DNA from 4 places in the Streptomyces sp. NPDC079167 genome. Region 1 is predicted to be linked to each of the others. Evidence: riboswitches for the same ligand, from Rfam matches in the RefSeq annotation. Region 1 holds a riboswitch; each other region holds the start of a gene.
The links. Region 1 has a riboswitch for cobalamin ahead of AB0P41_RS11900 (iron ABC transporter permease). Riboswitches for the same ligand answer to the same signal wherever they lie in the genome.

Region 1 (5,804 bases):
AGGTACGAGTCGATGCCCACCCGCCGCAGCGCGTCGGGTGTGAAGCCTTCGCCCTCGCTGAATCCGTAGTTCCACCCCGCGAAGACGAGATCGGCGCCGGCGTCGAGGACCAGCTCCTTGTTGATCCGCTCCTTCGAGAGCCACGTGGTCTTCCGGTATCCGTCCTTCCAGGGCACGGATGTCAGGTCCCCCTTGTCGTCGGGCATGACGTATCCGGCCATGTGGTCCTCCAGGCCGAGCGCGAACATGATCTCGGTGATGCCGACATCGTTGGTGACCACCCGCTGCGGAGCCTTGTCGTACGTCTTCTTCTCGCCGCAGTTCTCCACGGTCACCGGGTAGTGGCCGCCGGCTGCCGGGGCGCCGTCCTCCTTCCCTTCCTGCGAGGTGACCTCCGCCCCGCAGCCGGTGAGGGCGAGTGCGGCGGCGAGGGCGAGTGCGGCGGGGCGTACGAGATGACGCATGGCGTGCGGACTCCTTGGGAACGGTGACGGGGCGTCATGCGGAGGGAAGCCGGTCGAAGAGCAGTTGCAGCGCGCCCGTCTCGGGGTGCGGTACACGATGCGCGCGGACGCCGAACACCTCGGCCAGCAACCCGGGTGTGAAGACGTCGTGAGGTGGTCCGGAGGCGACGATCCGCCCGCCGTCGATGACGTGGACGACATCGCAGTGACGTGCGGCGAGGTTGAGGTCGTGCAGGGCGGTGAGTGCGGTCAGGCCGCTGCCGCGTACCAGCGCGAGGACCTCCAGCTGCTGGGCGATGTCCAGGTGGTTGGTGGGCTCGTCGAGCACCATCACCTGCGGCTGCTGGGCGAGCGCGCGGGCGATCAGGACCCGCTGCTTCTCCCCGCCGGAGAGGGTGAGGAAGCCGCGGTCGGCCAGGTGGCCGGCCCCGACGTCCTCCAGCGCGGCCTCACATGTGCGGCGGTCCTCGTCGGTGGTGCGGGCCATCGGCCCCTGGTGCGGCAGCCGGCCCATGGCCACGGTCTCGGCGACGGTGAAGTCGAACTCCGCGACCACTTCCTGCGGAAGGGCTGCCAGTCGGCGCGCGCCCTCACGGGCCGTCATGGTTCGCAGATCCTCGCCACCGATCCGCACCGAACCGGCCGAGGGCCGGAGCGCCCGGTAGACGCACCGCAACAGGGTCGACTTGCCGCTGCCGTTGGGGCCGACGAGACCGACGAGCTGTCCGCTGCCGGCTCGCAGCGTGACGTCCTCCACCAGCCGCGCGCCGGCGATCTCGACCGTGAGTGCGTCGATCTCGACCCGCATCACACACCTCCGAAGGTGTAGGTGCGGCGGCGCATGAGCAGGACGAAACACGGCACGCCGACGGCCGCGGTCAGTACGCCCACCGGCAGTTCGGCGGGGGCGAGCACCACGCGCGACAGGATGTCCACCCAGATCAGCAGGGTGGCGCCGGCCAGGGGCGCGACGGCCAGCAGGCGGCGGTGGTCCGCGCCGACCAGCATCCGTGCGGCGTGCGGAACCATCAGGCCCACGAAGCCGATGGCCCCGCTGACCGCGACGACCGCCCCGGTGACGGCGGCGGAGACGAGGAAGAGCTCCTTGCGCAGGCGGCCGGCGTCCACGCCGAGTGCGGCGGCGGTCTCGTCGCCCATGGCGAGGGCGTTCAGGCGCCGTGCCGACCAGCCGAGATGGGCGAGGCCGCCGGCCACCGCGCCGGCTGCGATCGGCACGGACGACCAGTTGGCCCCGCCCAGGCTGCCGAGCAGCCACATCATCGCGGACCGTGCCGCTTCGCCCCGCTCGGCGGCGAACACCATGAAGGTGGTCACGGCCGAGAAGCCGTAGTACATCGCCGTGCCGGTCAGCACGAGGCGCAGCGGTGTCAGGCCCCGGGCGGTCCGGGCGATCGTGTACACCAGCACCATGGCGAGGAGCGCGGAGACGAAGGCCGCCGAGGACAGCGCCCAGACGCCGAGCGCGCCGAACGCCCCGAAGATGAGCACGGCGTTGGCACCGACGGCCGCACCCGAGGAGATCCCGAGGACGAACGGGTCGGCGAGCGCGTTGCGCACCATGGCCTGCACGGCTACGCCGACGGCCGCCAGCCCGGCCCCGACGACCGCGGCGAGGACGGCGCGCGGGAAGCGGAGCTCCCAGACGATGGTGTACGAGGAGATCTCGTCCGGGGTGATGGCCCCGCCGGTCAGCCCCGCCCACAGGTGGTGCAGCGTCTCGCCCCACGTGAGCCCCGAGGCCCCGATCCCCGCCCCGCAGACGAGGGACAGCGGGAGCGCGACGCACAGGCCGGTTACCAGGAGGGGCAGAGGGAGGCGTCCGGGGGGCGCGGGCCCACTGCCGGAGCGGGTACCGCGCGACAGCACGGCGGGTATTCGGTCGCGGGGCGTGGCCACAGGCGGTTCGCTTTCGCCTCGGGCCGTGCCTACGTAATCCGAGGAGCGGCTCGGAACGCCCAGGCGCGCCGTTCGCAGCACCTCTCGCAGTCCACGGCGATCGACAGGAGCTTCGCCACCGTGGGTGATCGGGCTTACGGAACCGTGTGCGGTTCCGCCTACCGTTGCGGGTCAGCGCCGGACTTCGACCGGACTTCCCCCACGAGGCGCATGCAGCTTAGCGCGTACCGTCCGGCGGCCCGTCACGGGGAAAGCCGCCGGACGGCTCCGCACGTTTCCGGCCGACCACGCCATCCGATTAAGTCAGTCGATTGATTTACATGGAGGTGTGCTGTCTAGTGATCGGGAAGCCGGGGGCCCTGAAACAGCGCGGAGGCAGCCATGAGCGAAGTGGAGAAATCCGGCCTGATGGGCGTGGCGGGCGGTCCCGACCCCAACTCACGTTCAGCGCGGGCCTGGTGAACAGGACAGAGCCTCGCACCGGTCGCGGCGCCGGCACACGCGAGGCCATCATGACCGCGGCCGAACGCCTCTACGCCGAGCACGGGTTGTCGAACGTCTCCAACCGCCAGATCGGCGAGGCGGCCGGCCAGGGCAACAACACCGTCGTCAGCTATCACTTCGGCGGCAGGGCGACGCTCGTACGGGCCATCATGACCAAGCACGGCACGGGTGTCGACGCGATCCGCGCGCGCTATGTGGAGGCCGTGGGCGACAGCACCGACCTGCGGGACTGGGTGCGTTGCCTGGTGCGCCCGGTGACCGACCACCATGCCGCTCTCGGTGTCCCCTCGTGGCACGCGCGGTTCGCCGCGCAGGTGATGACCGACCCGCTGATGCGGACGCTGGTGGCGGACGAGTCCCTCACCCGTGACAGCCTGCGCCGCACCCTCCGGGGGCTGGGCACCTGCCTGCACTCTGTCGTTCCCCCCGAGATCCGCCCGGCGCGCGCCGAGATGGCCCGTCATCTGCTCACCCATACCTGCGCGGAGCGGGAGCGTTCCCTGGCCGAGGGGCCGGTCCGTCCCGGCTCGTCCTGGGAGAGCACCGCGGACGCGCTGGAGGACGCGTTGGTGGGGCTGCTCGCCGCGCCCACGACCCGTCGCTGAAACCGACCCGCGCCCGACGAGGGCCCGGTCCAACAAGGGAGAGAACATGAAGATCACCGTTGACGAGGAGAAGTGCTGCGGCGCCGGGCAGTGCGTAATGATCGCCCCGGAGGTGTTCGACCAGCGCGACGAGGACGGCATCGTCGTCCTTCTCGACGCCGCACCGCCCGCCGACCGGCACGAGGCGGTCCGCGAGTCCGCCGGTGTCTGCCCTGCCGCCGCCATCCACCTCGGTGAGGACGCGTGAGCGCACCGTCGGGTGTGCTCGTCGTCGGGGCAGGGGCGGCAGGTCTCGCCGTCGTGGAGACGCTGCGCCGTAAGGGCTACCGCGAGCGGATCACGCTGCTCGGCGAGGAGAGCGGCGCGCCGTACGACCGTCCGCCGCTGTCCAAGCAGCTACTCGCCGGGACGTGGGAGGCCGAGCGCACGCACCTGCGCACCCGTGAGGTGCTGGACGCCCTGGAGGCCGAGTTCGTCCTCGGCGCACGGGCCTCTGCCCTCGACGCCACCACCCGTACCGTGCGCACGGCGGGCGGAGCCGAGCTGAATGCGGAAGCCGTCGTCCTGGCGACCGGACTGCACGCGCGCAGGCTGCCCGGTCTTTCGGGGACGGCGGGGGTGCATGTGCTCCGGACCCTCGACGACGCCGTGGGGCTTCGGCGGGAACTGCTGGAGGCGCGGCGGGTCGTGGTCGTCGGTGACGGGGTGCTCGGCTCCGAGATCGCCGCCACGGCCCGCCTCATGGGAGCCGACGTGACACTCGCCGGACCTCAGGCGGCGCCGATGCGGGAGCAGTTGGGCCCCGCCGCCGCCGAACTGCTCGCCGCGCTGCACACCGCGCACGGGGTACGGCTACGGACGCACGCACTGGTGGACGGACTGGTGACGGCAGGCGGACGGGTCACCGGTGTCCGTCTGGCCGGCGGCGATACGATCCCCGCCGATCTCGTCGTCTCGGCGGTCGGCAGCACCCCCGCCACCGACTGGCTGGCCGGCAGCGGGCTCGTACTGGACGACGGCGTGGTGTGCGACTCCCGCTGCCGCGCCGCCGACGGTGTCTACGCCGCCGGGGACGTGGCCCGCTTCCACCACGAGGCACTCGGCCGGTCCCTGCGGCTGGAGAACCGTACGAACGCCACCGAGCACGCGCTGTCCGTCGCGGCGAACATCCTGGGCGAGGACCGCCCCTACCGTCCCGTCCCCTACTTCTGGACCGACCAGCTCGGGGCGAAGATCCAGGTGTACGGGCTCCCCACGCCGTCCGCCACCCTGCGAATCGTCGAAGGGAGCACGGAGCTGGGCCGGTTCGTCGCCCTGTACCTCGACGACGAGGACCGCCCCCTCGCGGTCCTCGGCTGGAACATGCCGAAACAGGCCCGCCTGCACCGCCGGCTGCTGCTCGACCGGTACGCCCCCACCCCCCGGCCCGAGTCCGCCACTACCGGGACCACCGCCTGACTTCAGGCGCGCCCGGCCCGCTCCGACGGCCGCACGCTTCCGTCGCCCCCTACCGACTGATCCGCGTACGCCTCCCACGCCCGCCGCGTCGGAGGCGGCCCACCCCACCGGAGAAGACCATGACCAGCACTCCCGCCGCTTCCGCCACTTCCGAGGCGAGCGCCGACGGCATCCCCGACTTCCCCCGGCCGCGCTCCTCGGAATGCCCCTTCGCACCGTCGCCGGAGATGCGGGCGCTGTCCGGGTACGGCCCGCTCACCCGGGTCCGCTCCTGGGGCGGCAGCACACCCTGGGCCGTCACTGGGCACGCCGAGCAGAAGGCGTTGCTGTCCGACCCGCGCCTCAGCGTGGAGTTCACCCGGCCGGGATACCCCAGCCCCGTGGACCCCTCGCACGCCCACGCGGGCAGCACCGATCTGAGCTTCGTCGGCATGGACGACCCCGAGCACGCCCGGCTGCGCCGCATGGTCAGCGGCGCCTTCACCATCAAGCGCATCGAGGCGATGCGTCCCCGCGTGCAGAAGATGGCCGACGACTTCATCGACGCCATGCTGGAGGGTCCCGGCACGGCCGATCTCGTCCAGGCACTCGCCCTGCCGATCCCCTCCCTGGTCATCTCCGAGATGCTCGGCGTCCCCTACCAGGACCACGAGTTCTTCCAGACGAACAGCAAGGTCATCGTCTCGGCCGTCGCCTCTCCTCAGGAACGGCGGACGGCCCACACCAACCTCGCCGCCTACCTCGACGAGCTCGTCGGCCGTAAGCTCACCGAGCCCGGCGACGACCTGCTCTCCAGCCTCTGCACACAGATCGAGAGCGGCGGACTCACCCGCCGGGAGGCCGCCACGATGGGCGT
Region 2 (5,804 bases), on a different contig from region 1:
TCCCGACCAGCAGGAAGCGCGCCGCGTGACGGACGGAGACACCTTCGCGCTCGACGTACGAAGCGCCCATGGCCGCCGCGTCGAGCAGCAGGTCCACCAGATGGTCATGGAGGAGATTGACCTCGTCGACGTAGAGGATCCCGCGATGGGCGTCGGCGAGGAGTCCCGGCTCGAAGGCCTTCACCCCCTCCGAGAGGGCCCGTTCGATGTCGAGGGCGCCGACCAGCCGGTCCTCCGACGCGCCGACCGGGAGCTCCACGGTCCGCGCCGGACGCGACACGCCCGTACCCGTCTCGTGCGGGCCGTCGGGACACGCCGGATCGGGGGCTCCCGGGTCGCACGAGAAGCGGCACCCCGCCACGACGTCGACCTCGGGCATCAGCGCGGCGAGCGCGCGTACGGCGGTGGACTTGGCGGTGCCCTTCTCGCCGCGGACCAGGACCCCGCCGACGGCGGGACTGACCGCGTTGAGCAGGAGACCCAGCCGCAGGTCGTCCTGTCCGACGATGGCGGTGAAGGGATACGGCGTACTCACAGGGCCTCCTCTGTCGCAACCACAACGTCATGTCCGGGCGCGGGCGGCGCGCCCGGCGGGATGAACGGCAGCCCCTTCGGCGCGCCGGTCTCGATCAGCCGCCACAGCGCGTCCGTGTCCGCGTGTTCCTCGATCAGATCTCCCAGCCGGTCCAGCTGTTCCTCCCGCAACGCCCCGAAGCTCGTGTCCGGCGCCGCGGTGAACCGCCGCCCCGCAGCCCGCGCGACCTCGCCCAGGAACGCCCGCCGGAACGCGTCGCTCTCCAGCGACCCGTGCCAGTGCGTCCCCCAGACCGAACCCACCCGGCACCCGTCGAGGAACGGCTCGCCGCCGCTCACCCCGGCGACCCCGTGATGGATCTCGTAACCCTCCACCGGCTCCCCGAGCGCCGACCCGACGGGCCGTCCCAGGACCTTCTCCCGGCCGAACCGGACGCGTACGGGCAGCAGACCGAGCCCCTCGACGAGACCGGCCCGCGACTCCACGTCGTCCTCGATGCGCTCGCCCAGGACCTGGAACCCTCCGCAGATCCCCAGCACCGGGCGGCCTTCCGCGGCACGCCGGACCAGCGCGTCGGCCAGCCCCCGCTCGCGCAGCCACGCCAGTGCCTTCACGGTGCCCCGCGTCCCGGGCACGATCACGAGGTCCGCGTCGACGAGCTCCTCCGCCCGGTCCACGAACCGCACCACCACACCCGGCTCGGCCGCCAGCGCGTCCACATCGGTGAAGTTCGACATCAGCGGCACCGCGCACACCGCGACCCGCAGCACGTCCTCGCCGTGCGGCGGCGCCACGACGGACTCCCGCACGGTGCCGCGCATCGACACGCGCAGGCCGTCCTCCTCGTCGATACCCAGACCGTGGGCGTAGGGCAGCACTCCGTACGTCGGCCGCCCCGTGAGCCCGAGCAGCATGTCGAGACCGGGCTCCAGCAGTGACACGTCACCGCGGAACTTGTTGACGAGATACCCCGCGACCAGCGACTGGTCCTCGGGGCTCAGCAGCGCCGTCGTGCCGAAGAACGAGGCGAACACGCCGCCCCGGTCGATGTCACCGACCACCAGCACGGGAAAGCGCGCGGCCCGGGCGATGCCCATGTTCACGATGTCCGTGCGCCGCAGATTGATCTCGGCCGGACTGCCCGCCCCCTCGCAGATCACGGCGTCGTACGCGCCCCGCAGCTGCTCCAGACAGTCCACGACCGTCCCCAGCAGCGCTTCCTGGCGGCCGCCGTGATAGCCGTGGGCGCTCATCTCGCCGACCGGCCTGCCCATCAGGACGACCTGGCTCGACCGGTCGCCGCCGGGCTTGAGCAGCACCGGGTTCATCAGCGCCGACGGCTCCACCCGGGCGGCCTGCGCCTGCATCGCCTGGGCGCGGCCGATCTCCGCCCCCTCCCGGGTGACGAACGAGTTCAGCGACATGTTCTGCGCCTTGAACGGCGCGACCTTCACCCCCCGGCGCACCAGCCACCGGCAGATTCCCGCCGTGACGACGCTCTTGCCCGCGTCCGAAGTGGTCCCCGCGACCAGCAGCCCGCCGCTCATCCGACTCTCCGTCCCATGGCCGACCGCCCCGCCGCGCACACGACGAGGGCCAGCACACTCACCCGGCGCGACAGCCGCACCGCGCGTTCGATGTCCGTGACCCGCACGTCCCTTCCGGCCCCGCCGTTGAGCACCGGCCGGTGCTCGACCCGCCCGCCGTACGCGAGGGTGCCGCCGAGCCGTACGCCGAGCGCACCCGCGAACGAGGCCTCCACCGGGCCCGCGTTGGGGCTGGGATGCCGGCCCGCGTCCGCCCGCCAGGCACTGACCGCCTCGCGCGGGCGCCCCCCGGCGGTCACCGCGAGCACGGCGGTGAGCCGGGCGCCGGGCCAGCCGGCGACATCGTCGAGCCGGGCGGACGCCCAGCCGTAGCGCCGGTAGCGGGGCGACTTGTGCCCGACCATGGCGTCGAGAGTGTTGACGGCCCGGAAGGCCACCAGCCCCGGCACTCCGCCGAGAGCACCCCACACCAGGGCCCCCACGACGGCGTCGGAGGTGTTCTCGGCGACGGACTCCACCACGGCGCGGGCGATCTGCTGCCCGTCCAGCGACTGCGGGTCGCGGCCGCACAGATGCGGGAGCCGCTCCCGGGCAAGCTCGATGTCCCCGGCGGCCAGCGCCCCGCCGATGGCGCGGGCCTCACGGCCCAGCGAGGTGCCGCCGACGACGGACCAGGTGGCGGCGGCGGTCAGCGCCACGGCGGCGACGGGACGGTTCCGGACGCCACGCGCGGCCAGCGCGGCGGCGCCCGCGGCACCCCCGGCGCAGACGAGCGTGTGCAGCGCGCCCCAGCCCCGGTGGTCGCGCCACAGGCGGCGCTCGGCGCCCGCAGCCGCACGCCCGAAGGCGGCGACGGGGTGGCCGCGCCGGGGATCACCGAACAGCAGGTCGCCGATCAGACCGGCGGCGGCTCCGTACGCGAAGATGCGGTCGGCTCGCACCGCTCAGCCGGCCGTCGCGCCTCGGAGGACCTTCGTGGCAGGTGGTGCAGCGACCGGCACAGGGCAGCCAGACATGGCGTATGTCCTCACTCAGGGTCCGCGCCCTGGTTCGACGTGACCGGCGACGAGAGTCTCCTGGCTTCCGGATCCGCAGTTCCTCCGGCCTTCCAGCCCGTGGTGACGGGCCGTGACTTCCGTATGGAGGCTGCTCCCCGGTGACAGTGGCGGGACCGCGCCGGATTCGCACCGGCTTCCTCTCCTGTCGCCGTAAGACCGGCCGTCACATGTGTGCCGGTCGGCCTAAATGGCTCCGGCAGTCCACCATGACCCGCGAACGCCCGTCAACCTGCCGCTGACCTGCGAGGCTTCTATGTGCTCAGACGCACACCGGGCCGGACACACGTGGTGTGTCCGGCCCGGGTCGGTGTCCGCGCGGGGCGGTCAGGCGACGATCAGATAGATCCCGTACGCGACGGCCGCCGCGCACAGCCCGAAGCAGGCGTACGCACCGGTGCGCACCAGGCCGTTGGCACCGCCGCCGCCCTGTGCGGTCGGGGTCTGCCTGGCCATGCCCGTGATGCCGAGCGTGAAGAGGCCGACCAGCGCGACGGTGACCACGAGGCTGACGCCGAAGACGGACGCGAGAGCTGCCCAGTCGATGTTCATGCGGATCCGTCCTTACACCGTGGCCGGGTCGGCCGGGGTTCCGGCCGACGTGGCCGGGGCCGAGATGGTGGTCTTGAGCTCCGGTACGACGGTACCGGCGGGGGGCGGGCTGACCGCGGAGATGGCGGTGGTGACGACGCCCGCGGGCTCGGCCTCCGCGTTCACGTTGGTGTGGTCGACCGGCTTGCGGCGCGACAGCAGCCAGATGGCGCCGGAGCCCGCGACGAGGAGGACGGCGACCACGCCGACGCCCCAGGGGCCCTGCTTGGTCAGGAACTCGGCGCCCGCGCCCATCAGACCGGCGGCCGGCAAGGTCAGGCCCCAGGCCACGAACATCCGGGTGGCGGTGGACCAGCGGACCACGCCCCCCTTGCGGCCGAGACCCGCGCCCATGACGGCGCCGGAGCAGGACTGCGTGGTGGAGAGGGAGAAGCCGAGGTGGGAGGAGGCCAGGATGACCGTGGCCGCACTGGTCTGGGCCGCGAAGCCCTGCGGCGGACGCAGGTCGGTGAGGCCGCTGCCCATGGTGCGGATGATGCGCCAGCCGCCGAGGTAGGTGCCCAACGCGATGGCGATACCCGCGGAGGCGATGACCCAGACCGGCGGGTTGGAGCCGGGGGAGAGGACGCCACCGGTGACCAGGGCCAGGGTGATGATGCCCATCGTCTTCTGCGCGTCGTTGGTGCCGTGGGCGAGCGAGACGAGCCCGGCCGAGGCGATCTGCCCGGCGCGGTACCCCTTGGCGGTCGACTTCAGCTGCGCCTCGTCGGTGATCTTCCGGTTGAGGCGGTACGTCAGCTTCGTCGCCAGCAGCGCGGCGATACCGGCCACGACCGGGGCGGCGATCGCGGGCAGCAGGACCTTCGTGACGACGGTGCCGCCGTCGATCGAGGACCAGCCGGCCGACATGACCGCGGCGCCGATGAGGCCGCCGAAGAGTGCGTGGGAGGAACTGGAGGGCAGGCCGACCAGCCAGGTCAGCAGATTCCACAGGATCGCGCCGACGAGCGCCGCGAAGATGACCTCGGTTCTGAGGCCGTTCTCGTTGATGATCCCGCCGGAGATCGTCTTGGCGACCTCCACCGACAGGAACGCGCCGACGAGGTTGAGAACGGCGGACATCGCCACCGCTGTCTTGGGCTTGAGAGCGCCGGTCGAGATGGTGGTGGCCATCGCGTTGGCGGTGTCGTGGAAACCGTTCGTGAAATCGAACACGAGAGCTGTCACGATCACAATCGCAAGCAGCAGCGTGATGTGTTCCATTTACCCAGGCAATCGTTCGACGTCATTGGCACGTGGAACGTAAGCAACCAGGGTGAACGGAAGATGAACTGGGCAGGGCGGCACGGTGACCCCAACCGCGTGCACAGGTTCCGCTTGTGTGCACGGTGGGTGGGCCGGACCGCCGCCGTTCGGTGCGGGGCCCGGTGCCACCCGCCGCGGGGGATCTTGACCGTGGCCGATTCACCCCTTCGGGGAGACATCGGTCACGTGACCCTAGGATCCCCGTATGGGTGACATGGATGAGCGTGCTGTGGAACAGGCGTGGGCCGGTGTCGTCGCGACGGCCCGGAGGACGGCGGCGGACGGCCTGGTCGTCGGAACCTCCGGCAACGTGTCGGCCCGGGTCGGCGACATCGTCCTGGTCACCCCCAGCGGGGTGCCCTACGACCGGCTCGGCCCCGGGGACGCCGTCGGCGTCGACCTCGAAGGACGCCAGGTCATCGGCGACCTGGTCCCGACCAGCGAACTCCCGCTCCACCTGGCCGTCTACCGAGGCAGCGACGCCGCGGCGGTCGTCCACACCCACGCCGTGCACGCCACGGCCGTCTCCACCCTCGTCCCCGAGGTGCCGCTCATCCACTACGCCGCCGCCCTGCTCGGCGGTCCCGTCCGCACCGCCGCCTACGCGCGCTACGGCACGCCGGAGCTCGCCCACAACATGCTGGCCGCCCTGCGCGACCGCACCGGCTGCCTGCTGCGGAACCACGGCACCGTCACCTACGGGCGCACCCTCGACGAGGCATACGACCGCACCGCGCAGCTCGAATGGATGTGCAGGCTCTGGCTCACCGCGAGCTCCGTGCCCGGCCACACCCCGAGCCTCCTCACCCC
Region 3 (5,804 bases), on a different contig from region 1:
CTGGCCCTGGGCTCGGCGCTGGCGCTCTTCATGTACCCGCACTCGATCACGGCGACGCTCTCCAGCCGCAGCCGTGAGGTGATCCGGCGCAACACCACGATCCTGCCGCTGTATTCGCTGATGCTGGGTCTGCTGGCGCTGCTCGGATTCATGGCGATCGCGGCCGGGATCAAGGTCGACAACGGCCAGCTCGCCATTCCGCAGCTCTTCGAGAACATGTTCCCGGACTGGTTCGCGGGCGTGGCCTTCGCCGCGATCGGTATCGGCGCCCTGGTGCCCGCCGCGATCATGTCGATCGCCGCGGCGAACCTCTTCACCCGCAACATCTACAAGGACTTTCTGAAGCCGGACGCGACCCCGGCCCAGGAGACCAAGGTCTCCAAGCTGGTCTCGCTGCTGGTCAAGGTCGGCGCGCTCGCCTTCGTCCTCACCATGGACAAGACGGTCGCGATCAACTTCCAGCTGCTGGGCGGCATCTGGATCCTCCAGACGATGCCGGCCCTGGTGGGCGGGCTCTTCACCCGGTGGTTCCACCGCTGGGCCCTGATCGCCGGCTGGGCGGTCGGCATGATCTACGGCACGGCGGCCGCGTACGGCGTCGCCAGCCCCACCCAGAAGCACTTCGGCGGTTCCTCGAAGGAGATCCCGGGCATCGGCGAGATCGGGTACATCGGTCTCACCGCGTTCGTGCTGAACGTCGTCGTCGTGCTCGTGCTGACCGTCGTCCTCAACGCGGTGAAGGCACCGGCCGGTGTGGACGAGACCTCCCCGTCGGACTACACGGCGGACGCGGGCGACCCCGGCGTCAAGGTCGAGCTGCCGCCGGCCACGGCGGGCGCCCCGGGCGGCCACTGACCCCACAGCGGTCACTCGGAGCAGGACGTCCGTCCCGGCAGGGTCCTCCCTGCCGGGACGGAGTCGTATCAGGACCGGCGGCGTGCGCGTTCGGTCTCCGGAAACCGGGGCGCGCCGCACCCGGTTCCTGGGGCAGACTGCCGCCCATGGACGTTTCGATCAGGCCGGCGCTGCCCGCTCAGTTCGAGGAGCTCGGCGAGATCACCGCACACGCGTATCTGGGCGACGGGCTCCTGGACTTCGGCGCCGACGACCCCTACCTGGATCAGCTCCGCGCGGTCGGGCGGCGGGCCGCCGAGGCCGAGGTGCTGGTCGCGCTGGACGCCGACGGCCGGCTGCTGGGCGGTGTCACCTACGTCGCGCCGGGCAGCCCGTGGGCGGACATCGCCGGGGAGGACGAGGCCGAGTTCCGGATGCTGGCCGTCTCGCCGGAGGCCCGTGGGCGGGGCGCGGGCGAGGCGCTCGTGCGGGCCTGTATCGAGCGGGCTCGGGCAGCCGGAGGGCTTTCCGGGATCGTCCTGTCGACGCAGTCCGCCATGACGGGCGCCCACCGGATATACCGCCGCCTCGGCTTCGTACGGACTCCCGAGCGGGACTGGTGTCCCCTGCCGGGGCTCGCGCTCCTGACGTTCCGCCTGGAGCTCTGACCCTTCACGACACAAGATGTGGGGGCTTCTTCAATCAGCAGCCACCACATGTATGCTCGACCTCGCTGTCGCCGCAGGGGAATCCGGTGAGAATCCGGAACTGTCCCGCAACGGTGTGATCGGTGTGCTCCGCGCACCCCGAAGTCCGAAGACCTGCCGACAGTGCGCCCGGCTCGACCGATCCGGGCGCCGATACGTCCGGGCCCCGCGGAGGGCCGGTGGACGCCGCGTGCCGTGCTGCCCTTCCCCGGGCGCCGTGTGCCCCCGGCTGCCCCGCTCCCGCAGGCCCCGAGCCGAGCGAGGGATAGCCCCAGTGACCATCGCGCCAGCCGACCCGGTTTCAGCCACGGAATCCGAAGGCCGCACGACCGACGCACCCGGGACCGCACTGCTGCGGACCCTGACCGGTCTCACCGCCGATCTGCCCGACGCCGACCCCGGACGGGTGGCCGCCGCCGCGCTGCGTGGCCGCAACGCCCGGTCGGACGAGGCGGAGCTGCGCTCGCTGGCCACCGAGGCCGCCGCCGGCCTGATCTCCGAGGACCCCGCCTACTCCCGGCTCGCCGCCCGGCTCCTCACCCGGACCATCGCGGACGAGGCCGCCGGCCAGGGCGCCGTCTCCTTCTCCGCGTCGGTCGCCGTCGGACACCGCGAGGGCCTGATCGCGGACCGTACGGCCGGGTTCGTCACGCTGCACGCCGCCGCCCTCGACGCGCTGGTCGAGCGGGCGCTCGCCGAAGGCGCCGACGACCGTTTCGGCTACTTCGGGCTGCGGACGCTGCACAGCAGGTACCTGCTGCGCCATCCGCTCACCCGCGACGTCATCGAGACCCCGCAGCACTTCATGCTGCGCGTCGCGGCCGGGCTCGCCGAGGACACCTCCGAGCGGGCCCTGGAGGAAGTGGCCGCGCTGTACGGCCTGATGAACCGGCTGGACTACCTGCCCTCCTCCCCCACCCTCTTCAACTCCGGCACCCGGCACCCGCAGATGTCCTCCTGCTACCTGCTGGACTCCCCCAAGGACGAGCTGGACTCGATCTACGACCGCTACCACCAGGTGGCGCGCCTCTCCAAGCACGCGGGCGGCATCGGGCTCTCGTACTCCCGTATCCGCGCCCGGGGTTCGCTCATCCGCGGCACCAACGGGCACTCCAACGGCATCGTGCCGTTCCTGAAGACGCTGGACGCCTCGGTCGCCGCGGTGAACCAGGGCGGCCGCCGCAAGGGTGCCGCGGCCGTCTACCTGGAGACCTGGCACGCGGACATCGAGGAGTTCCTGGAGCTGCGCGACAACACCGGCGAGGACCAGCGGCGTACGCACAACCTCAACCTGGCCCACTGGATCCCGGACGAGTTCATGCGCCGCGTCGACGCGGACACCGACTGGTCACTGTTCTCCCCGGCCGACGTCCCCGAGCTGGTCGACCTGTGGGGCGACGCGTTCGACGCCGCCTACCGGGCCGCCGAGGCCAAGGGGCTGGCCCGCAAGGCCCTGCCGGCCCGTGAGCTGTACGGCAGGATGATGCGGACCCTCGCCCAGACCGGGCAGGGCTGGATGACGTTCAAGGACGCCTCCAACCGCACGGCGAACCAGACCGCCGAGCCGGGCCGCGTCGTGCACTCGTCGAACCTGTGCACGGAGATCCTCGAAGTCACCGACGACGGCGAGACGGCCGTCTGCAACCTGGGTTCGGTCAACCTGGGCGCGTTCGTGGTGGACGGCTCGATCGACTGGGAACGGCTGGACGCCACCGTGCGGACCGCCGTGACCTTCCTGGACCGGGTCGTCGACATCAACTTCTACCCGACCGAGCAGGCCGGCCGCTCCAATGCCCGCTGGCGTCCGGTGGGCCTGGGCGCGATGGGGCTCCAGGACGTCTTCTTCAAGCTGCGCCTCCCCTTCGACTCGCCCGAGGCCCGCGCGCTCTCCACGAAGATCTCCGAGCGGATCATGCTCGCCGCGTACGAGTCGTCCTGCGACCTCGCCGAGCGCCCCCAAGCACCTTCGGCAGGCTCCGGTGCAGGGGGGACCCCCGTGGGCCCGCTGCCCGCCTGGTCCGAGACCCGCGCGGCGCGCGGCGTACTGCACCCGGACCACTACGACACCGAGCTGCACTGGCCGGAGCGCTGGGACGCGCTGCGCGCCCGGATCGCGAAGACGGGCATGCGCAACTCGCTGCTGCTCGCCATCGCGCCGACGGCGACCATCGCCTCGATCGCCGGGGTGTACGAGTGCGTCGAGCCGCAGGTCTCCAACCTGTTCAAGCGCGAGACCCTCAGCGGAGAGTTCCTCCAGGTCAACGCCTACCTGGTCGACGAGCTGAAGAGACTCGGCGTCTGGGACGCGCGGACCCGTGAGGCACTGCGCGAGGCGAGCGGCTCCGTGCAGGGCTTCGGCTGGATCCCCGAGGACGTGCGCGCGCTGTACCGCACGGCGTGGGAGATCCCGCAGCGCGGACTGATCGACATGGCGGCTGCCCGTACGCCGTTCCTCGACCAGAGCCAGTCGCTCAACCTGTTCCTGGAGACGCCGACGATCGGCAAGCTCTCCTCGATGTACGCGTACGCCTGGAAGCAGGGGCTGAAGACGACGTACTACCTGCGCTCGCGCCCGGCGACCCGGATCGCCCGCGCGGCATCCGCCGCCCCGATCCCCGAGCAGGCACCCGCGCCCGACGCGGACTCGGTCGCCTGTTCCCTGGAAAACCCCGAGTCCTGCGAGGCCTGCCAGTAATGACGACGTCCGAGAACAAGAACCTGCTCGACCCGGGCTTCGAACTGACCCTGCGTCCCATGCGCTACCCGGACTTCTACGAGCGCTACCGGGACGCGATCAAGAACACCTGGCACGTGGAGGAGGTCGACCTGCACTCCGACGTCGCCGACCTCGCCAAGCTCTCACCCGGTGAGCAGCACATGATCGGCCGGCTGGTCGCGTTCTTCGCGACGGGTGACTCGATCGTCTCCAACAACCTGGTGCTGACGCTCTACAAGCACATCAACTCGCCCGAGGCGCGCCTCTATCTGTCACGTCAGCTGTTCGAGGAGGCCGTGCACGTCCAGTTCTATCTGACGCTGCTCGACACCTATCTGCCCGACCCGGAGGACCGTGCCGCGGCCTTCGACGCGGTCGAGGAGATCCCCTCGATCCGCGAGAAGGCGCAGTTCTGCTTCCGGTGGATGGACTCGGTCGAGAAGATCGAGCGGCTGGAGTCGAAGGCCGACCGCCGGCGCTTCCTGCTCAACCTGATCTGCTTCGCCGCGTGCATCGAGGGGCTGTTCTTCTACGGCGCGTTCGCGTACGTCTACTGGTTCCGCTCGCGCGGTCTGCTGCACGGTCTCGCCACGGGCACCAACTGGGTGTTCCGTGACGAGACGATGCACATGAACTTCGCCTTCGAGGTCGTCGACACCGTCCGCAAGGAGGAGCCGGACCTCTTCGACGACGAGCTCCAGCAGCAGGTCACCGACATGCTGCGGGAGGCGGTCGAGGCGGAGCTGCAGTTCGGCCGCGACCTGTGCGGCGACGGCCTGCCGGGGATGAACACCGAGTCGATGCGCCAGTACCTGGAGTGCGTCGCCGACCAGCGGCTCACCCGGCTCGGCTTCCCCCCGCTCTACGGTTCCGAGAACCCGTTCTCGTTCATGGAGCTCCAGGGGGTGCAGGAGCTGACGAACTTCTTCGAGCGGCGCCCCTCCGCGTACCAGGTGGCGGTGGAGGGGTCCGTCGGCTTCGACGACGACTTCTAGATCCGCGCCCAGGACCTGATGTACGGGCGCCGCGTGGCCGTGAGCGGCTGCGCGGCGCCTGGCGTTCCCGGGGGGCGCTCCCCCCTCCTCCGTTCCGCCTCACGCAGTGCGCGGTCGATCCGGCGCTCCCGGGCGAGACCGACAAGGGCGGGCAGCAGGACGAGGGCGAAGAGGACGACTACGGCCAGGTAGCTCAGGAATGTGTTCATGGCTCCACTGTCGTCGGGGCGGACGGATTCCGGCAGTGGCAGGACTGTCATGCAGCATCGAATTACTGCCACACTGGCGGCATGCTGAAGAATGTCGCCGTCCTGCTGCTCGACGAGGTCCACCCCTTCGAACTCGGCGTGCTGTGCGAGGTGTTCGGGCTCGACCGGTCCGAGGACGGGCTGCCCGTCCATGACTTCGCCGTCGTGTCGGCCGAAGGCCCCGTCCTCCGGACGCACGCCGGATTCACGATCAGCACCCCCCACGGTCTCGACCGCCTGGAGGAGGCCGATCTCATCGCCGTACCGGCGGGGAGCCACTTCATGGAGCGGACCTATCCCGAGG
Region 4 (5,804 bases), on a different contig from region 1:
GGGCCGCATCGCGACCGCGCCCGCGATGGCGGCCCGTTTGCGCTGCCCGTACGAGAGCAGATGGGTGGGCCGGTCCGCCAGTGCCGTGATGTCCAGCGCGCCCAGCGCCTCGTCCACCCGGGCCCGCACCTCGCTGTCGGGCAGCCCGAGATTCAGCGGTCCGAAGGACACGTCCTGGGAGACGGACGCGGCGAACAACTGGTCGTCCGGGTCCTGCACCACCAGCTGGACCGTCGTACGCAGCCGGGTCAGGCCCTTCCGGTCGTACGTGACCGGATGGCCCTCCACCGTCAACCGCCCCTCGCGGGGGCGCAGCCCGCCGCTGAGCAGACGCATCAGCGTGGTCTTCCCACTGCCGTTCCGGCCGAGCAGGGCGAGCGCACGCCCCGCCCGCGCCTCGAAGTCGAGACCGCTGAGCACGGCAGGGCCGTCCTCGTACGCGAAGGACGCGCCCCGCAGGGCGAGCAGAGCGGATTCGCTCATGAAAGGGGCCTTTCCAGGACGAAGGTCAGCGCGGCGAGGGCCGCGAGCAGGGTGATGCTCATGGCCACGAACCGGCCGGAGACGCGGGCGTCGGGTACCAGGACACGCAGGGTCCCGTCGTAACCGCGTCCGGCGAGACCCGCCTGGAGCCGTGCCGCGCGGTCGAAGGCCCTGACGAACGCGGTGGCCCCCAGCCTCGCCAGCGACCGCCAGGCGGCGGCCCGAGTGGTGTGCCCGAGCCGGGCCGCCTGGGCCTCCCGGATCCGGCGCACCGAGTCCAGGAGCAGGAAGCTCATGCGGTACGTCACCAGGGCGACGTCCACCACAGGCGCCGGCACCCCCGCCTTGACCAGGCGCGGCAGCAGGTCGGACATCGGGGTGGTGAAGGCGAACAGCAGGACCCCCAGCGACGCCGCGGAGGTGCGCAGCAACAGCTCACCGGCACGGTTCGGCCCCCCGTCGGCGAGGGTCACGAACCCTTCCGGCCCGCCGACCTGCACGAGCAGTGTGGCCGCCCCGGTGACGCAGAAACCCAGGGGAACCCGGTAGGCCCGCCAGAGGTGGCGGGCGGGCACACCGGCCGGCCCCAGCAGCACGGCGACGGCGGTGAGGAGGATCAGCACGGCTCCGGGCCAGGGCGGCAGCGAGATGGCCAGGACGGTGAGTCCCAGACCGAGTACGGCTTTGTCCACGGGATGGCGGCGGCGCCAGCGACTGCTGTGCGCCGCCGCGTCGATCGGCAGCACGAGCGCTCAGTTCTCCCGGGCCGCCGGCTCCCCGGCGCTCTCCTGCCGCGTGGTCCCGCGCAGCTCGCCCTGGCGGCGCCCGCGCCGGAGCCCGAAGTAGTAGGCGAGCACGCCCGCGCCCAACGCCGCCTGGAGGGCGAACAGCGCCGACTCGATCTCGCCCGACGGTGGTTCGTACAGCGGGGAGAACCAGGGTTCGTACCCGGGATCGATCTCGGTGATCGCCGTCTCGGCCTGGGCATCGGCCCCCGCGAACGGCTCCTTCTCGTCGTCGCCGAGGCCGAGGGCCAGCGGCAGGACGGCCAGCGCGGCCACGACGAGCAGCAGCAGGGCGTTGATCCTCGTGTTCTTGTTCATCGGGCCACCGCCTCGGTTCCGTCCGTCCTGGTCCGGTCCCGCCTTCCGGCGAGGAACACGCCGAGCCGGGTCAGATCTCCCTTGCTGGACTGCACCAGGAGCCGCATGACCAGAACGGTCAGGAGCCCCTCACTCACCGCCAGCGGGATCTGGGTGACCGCGAAGATGGAGCCGAACTTGCCGAGCGCGCCCAGGAAGCCGCTGCCCGGGTCCGGGAAGGCGAGCGCCAGCTGCACGCTCGTGACGCAGTACGTCGACAGGTCGGCGACGAACGCGCCGAAGAACACCCCCACCATCAGCGGCACGCCGTACCGGCGCAGCAGCCTGTAGACGGCGTACCCCGCCCAGGGCCCGACGATCGCCATCGAGAAGACGTTGGCGCCCAGCGTGGTCAGCCCGCCGTGGGCGAGCAGGAGCGCCTGGAACAGCAGGGTGATGGTGCCCAGGACCGCCATGATCGGCGGGCGGAACAGGATGGCTCCCAGCCCCGTGCCCGTGGGATGGGAGCAACTCCCGGTCACGGAGGGGATCTTCAATGCGGAGAGAACGAACGTGAAGGCCCCGGAAGCCCCCAGGAGCAGCGTGCTCTCGGGGTTCTCCCGTACTTCGCGCGTGAGTGAGCGGACTCCGTGGACGACGAACGGCGCGGACGCGACACCCCAGGCGATCGCGTGCGCCGGAGGCAGAAAACCCTCGGCTATGTGCATGGCTCAGCAGACCCTCTCCAGCACCTCGTGGATGGTTGAAGTGCCTTGGCCGGTCTCCTGGCTTACGGGTAACACCGCCCGAATTCCGCCTTCCCGGGTCACAAGGACCCAGTGGCTGCCCGTGAGGGCCGGAGCCGGACTTCCCGATCACAGTGGCGAGGGCCGCACCGGCATCACACCGATTTCCCGTTCACCAAGGCGTGGCGACAGTAGTGCCAGGCGGGGGACGATGACAAGCGGGCCCGAGATCACCGAGGGCGGCCACCGTCACGGTTCTTCGGCCCTGCGCAGGGCGCGCCAGGTCTCCGGGCCGACCGACCCGTCCGCGTCCAGACCGGCCCGTTCCTGAAAGGTGACGACGGCTCCATGGGTCATGGGCCCGAAGTCGCCGTCCACCTCGCCGACCTCGGTGATGCCGTGCAGGTGTCTGAGCAGGCACTGGGCCTCCCTGACCTGACTGCCTCCGTCTCCCCGCTTGATGGTGAAGTCCCAGGTGCCGCTGTGGCCCGCCATGAAGCCGCGGCCGTGCGCGTCCTCGTACACCACGGGTCTCTCACAGGTGGGCGGCGCCGCGCTCGGCTCCGCGGTCTCCGGCAGGAAGGTGTACGCGGCTCCTCCCAGCAGCACCGCCACGAGCGCCGCCGCGACGTGCAGGCGCCGCCACCGTCTCGGCCGCAGTCTCGGCAGTCTCGCCGAACGGGAGGCGCCCGCGGCACGCTCCACCCTGCGGAGCAGCGCGCCGGTGTCCGCGAGACGTCGCTCGTGCGTGGGGGCCAGGCACTCCCGCACGATGTCACGCCAGTCGTCGGGGAGGGCGGGGGACAGGCGCAGCTCCTCACCACCGCGCGCGTACTGCGTCGCCGCATCGGCCCGGGCCTCCGCGGTCGCGCCCGGCAGCGGGAACGACCCGGTCAGGACGACATGGGCCAGGACACCGAAGGCCCAGATGTCGCAGGTGGGGCGGATCCGCGTGCCACGCTCGTCGATCTCCGGCCAGAACAGCTCGGGCGGGGTGTAGTCGGGGGTGGCGAACGCCGGGGCGTAGGCGTGGGTGCCTTCCAGTTCGGCCGCCATGTTGAAGTCGGCCAGCCGGACCGAACCGTCCTTCAGGAGCAGCACATTGGCAGGCTTCAGGTCACCGTGCACCCACCCCGCGTGGTGCAGTTGGTGCAGACCCTCACAGATCTGCGCGAGCAGGGACGGTCCCGCCTCCGGGACCGGAGTCCGCTCCAGGAGCTGGTTCAGATCGGCCTCGGCCCGCTCCAGGACGAGGACGGTGGCGCCGTCCAGCTCCGGGCGGTCCGGGTCGTCGACCGTCAGCGTCTCGTACATGCGGATGAGGCGGGGCGTGCGGAGCCTGGCCAGCAAGTCGATCTCACGCTCGGTCAGTTCGCGCAGATGGCTGAGCTGACGTGGTGTGCGGGTGCCGGTGGGCAGGAACTTCAGCGCGGCCCGTTCGGGCGGATCCGGCTCGGTCTCGCCGTCGTCCACGCGCCGCCCCGTGTAGACGGTGGCGAACGCCCCGGAGGCGATGGGTCCGCCGACTTCCCAGGAGCCCACCCGGTAGCCCCTGGGGACGGAGACCGCGTGCAGCTGCCCGCTCACTGCGCCACCTTTCCGAGAGGCGTGAGCACCACGAGGTCGTCCTCGCGGACCAGGTCGAAGCGGAGCGCGAGCGCGACGAGGGACTCCTTCTTCCCGTGGACACGCTGACCGGGCTCCGCGGCGATCCGGTCGGGGCGCAACCGCAGCTTCACGGACAGATAGTCGATGTTCCAGTACATGGCCGACCGGCTGACGGTGGGCCAGGTCGGACGGAGCCGGTCCATCAGCTGTTCGACGGCCGGCAACGGGGCGCTGGTCGTACCGCGCAGCCTGGGTTCGCACAGGGCCGCCAGCACGGCGAAGTAGCGCTTGGTGCGGTCGAGTACGAAGGCCGGAACGGTGGCGGATCCGTCGAGGCCGTGGCGCGGGACGCTGCGGAACGCGTGGCGAGGCGCCCAGACGTCGAAGGTGAGCAGATCGCCCGAGGCCGGCAGGACCACACGCCCGAACTCGAAGGGCACGGGCGCCTCCAGCCGGCCCGGCGCGACCTTGATGTGCTCCCCGGCACCCTCCGGGTTCTCCACCACGTACGTCTGGTCCTCGCTGAAGTTGCTCAGCAGCCAGAAGGTCCTGTGCGCGACGATCTCCCCGGCGACCCTGGCCACCCCCGCGTGTATGACGGCGAAACCTCCGTCGCTCCCGGACCGGCCGAAAGCCACGCGTTCACCTGCGGTGATCCTGATCTGATCCTTGACGTCGCCGCACGACGGCGGCACGACGATGACGCTGTACATGAGGTCCCCCTCCCCGATCGATCGGGGTCAACTCTCCCCAGTTCAACGCCGGAAAGCCTACGCATGTGCCGGAGCAGAACCCAGCGGTGCGGCCTGCTCGGCGGGTCGGCGTACACACAGCAGCGGCTGCGGTCCGGGGCCGGAGGTCACAGGAGCCGCTTGCGCCCCCGGAGGAGGACGAAGGTGGCGACGGCGGCGGCGACGGCGAGCATGACGCCGGCTCCGAGCCACTGCATCGTGTCCATCTGGGCGACGGGGAGATAGTCCAGGGACCAGCCGATGACGTGCTTGGACTCCAGGCAGGCGGTGTGCGCCCGGTCGTCCTCGATCTGGTCGAGACAGGTGGTCCAGTCCAGACGGTCCCCGGAGCTGGTGAGGAAGTAGGTGCCCTGCCCCTGCTGCTCGGCCTCGGTGGGCAGTTCAGGCGGTGCCGCGCCGGGTCCGACGCCCTTGTCGGTGGTGAGCGACAGGACATGCCCCAGACTCCGCCAGAGCTCGTCCCAGACGAAACCGATCGCCACGACGATGCCGAGCGTGACCACCATCGACACCAGCGTGCGGCGCAGGACCATGCCGGCCGCCACACCCACCGTGAACGTGAGGAGGGCGTAGGCCACCGGTGTGACCCCCGTGACGCTGAAGAAGGAGGTCCAGATGAGACCGCTGGACAATCCCTTGACCGGGTGCCACCACCAGGTGAGGACGGCACTGAGCACGCCGGTGGACAGGGCGAGCATCACGGCGGGAACGGCCAGTTTCGTCGTGAGCCACCGCAGTCGGCTGACGGACTGCGAGGTCACGAGCTTGGCCGTGCCGCTCTCCAGGTCGCCGGCGACGAGCGGGGCCCCGAGGAAGACACCGGCCAGGACGGGGATGTAGCCGAGGTAGCTTCCGATGGTGAACAGACGGTGGGCGTGCGTCTCGAACTCGGTCGGCAGGCCGCCGGCCCTCCGCGACGTCGGGTCCTGGGTGGCCAGGAAGTCCATCATCTGCCCGCGCAGGTGGACCATGACGACCACGCCGAGGAGAGTGACGGCGATGAGCGTCCAGAACGCGGCGCGGTGCTGTCGCCAGACCAGCCAGACCGGACCGCCGAGCCGGGGGATCCAGTGGTTGCGCGCGGACCCGGTGGGCGCTGTGCGCGCCGGGTCGTGAGTGAGCGTGGTCATGCG

Region 2: another riboswitch for cobalamin. It lies ahead of AB0P41_RS19385 (cobalamin biosynthesis protein); the one in region 1 lies ahead of AB0P41_RS11900 (iron ABC transporter permease).
Region 3: another riboswitch for cobalamin. It lies ahead of AB0P41_RS17875 (ribonucleoside-diphosphate reductase subunit alpha); the one in region 1 lies ahead of AB0P41_RS11900 (iron ABC transporter permease).
Region 4: another riboswitch for cobalamin. It lies ahead of AB0P41_RS28985 (energy-coupling factor ABC transporter permease); the one in region 1 lies ahead of AB0P41_RS11900 (iron ABC transporter permease).

What each region holds. Positions count from the first base shown of each region.
Region 1 is NZ_JBFBLO010000004.1:450,223-456,026, reverse strand. It holds gene AB0P41_RS11910 (ABC transporter substrate-binding protein) at 1-464, opposite strand, end outside; gene AB0P41_RS11905 (ABC transporter ATP-binding protein) at 499-1,272, opposite strand; gene AB0P41_RS11900 (iron ABC transporter permease) at 1,272-2,381, opposite strand; cobalamin riboswitch at 2,483-2,628, opposite strand; gene AB0P41_RS11895 (helix-turn-helix domain-containing protein) at 2,894-3,490, shown strand; gene AB0P41_RS11890 (ferredoxin) at 3,537-3,737, shown strand; gene AB0P41_RS11885 (FAD-dependent oxidoreductase) at 3,734-4,948, shown strand; gene AB0P41_RS11880 (cytochrome P450) at 5,068-5,804, shown strand, end outside.
Region 2 is NZ_JBFBLO010000008.1:294,356-300,159, forward strand. It holds gene AB0P41_RS19375 (putative cobaltochelatase) at 1-535, opposite strand, end outside; gene AB0P41_RS19380 (cobyric acid synthase) at 532-2,082, opposite strand; gene AB0P41_RS19385 (cobalamin biosynthesis protein) at 2,079-3,023, opposite strand; cobalamin riboswitch at 3,131-3,321, opposite strand; gene AB0P41_RS19390 (hypothetical protein) at 3,465-3,689, opposite strand; gene AB0P41_RS19395 (inorganic phosphate transporter) at 3,702-4,952, opposite strand; gene AB0P41_RS19400 (class II aldolase/adducin family protein) at 5,200-5,804, shown strand, end outside.
Region 3 is NZ_JBFBLO010000007.1:354,245-360,048, forward strand. It holds gene mctP (monocarboxylate uptake permease MctP) at 1-855, shown strand, start outside; gene AB0P41_RS17870 (GNAT family N-acetyltransferase) at 1,002-1,502, shown strand; cobalamin riboswitch at 1,538-1,678, shown strand; gene AB0P41_RS17875 (ribonucleoside-diphosphate reductase subunit alpha) at 1,816-4,236, shown strand; gene AB0P41_RS17880 (ribonucleotide-diphosphate reductase subunit beta) at 4,236-5,252, shown strand; gene AB0P41_RS17885 (hypothetical protein) at 5,249-5,461, opposite strand; gene AB0P41_RS17890 (helix-turn-helix domain-containing protein) at 5,543-5,804, shown strand, end outside.
Region 4 is NZ_JBFBLO010000017.1:24,134-29,937, forward strand. It holds gene AB0P41_RS28970 (ATP-binding cassette domain-containing protein) at 1-483, opposite strand, end outside; gene cbiQ (cobalt ECF transporter T component CbiQ) at 480-1,229, opposite strand; gene AB0P41_RS28980 (energy-coupling factor ABC transporter substrate-binding protein) at 1,236-1,586, opposite strand; gene AB0P41_RS28985 (energy-coupling factor ABC transporter permease) at 1,583-2,293, opposite strand; cobalamin riboswitch at 2,323-2,528, opposite strand; gene AB0P41_RS28990 (protein kinase) at 2,561-3,898, opposite strand; gene AB0P41_RS28995 (FHA domain-containing protein) at 3,895-4,632, opposite strand; gene AB0P41_RS29000 (ABC transporter permease subunit) at 4,779-5,801, opposite strand; gene AB0P41_RS29005 (ABC transporter ATP-binding protein) at 5,798-5,804, opposite strand, start outside.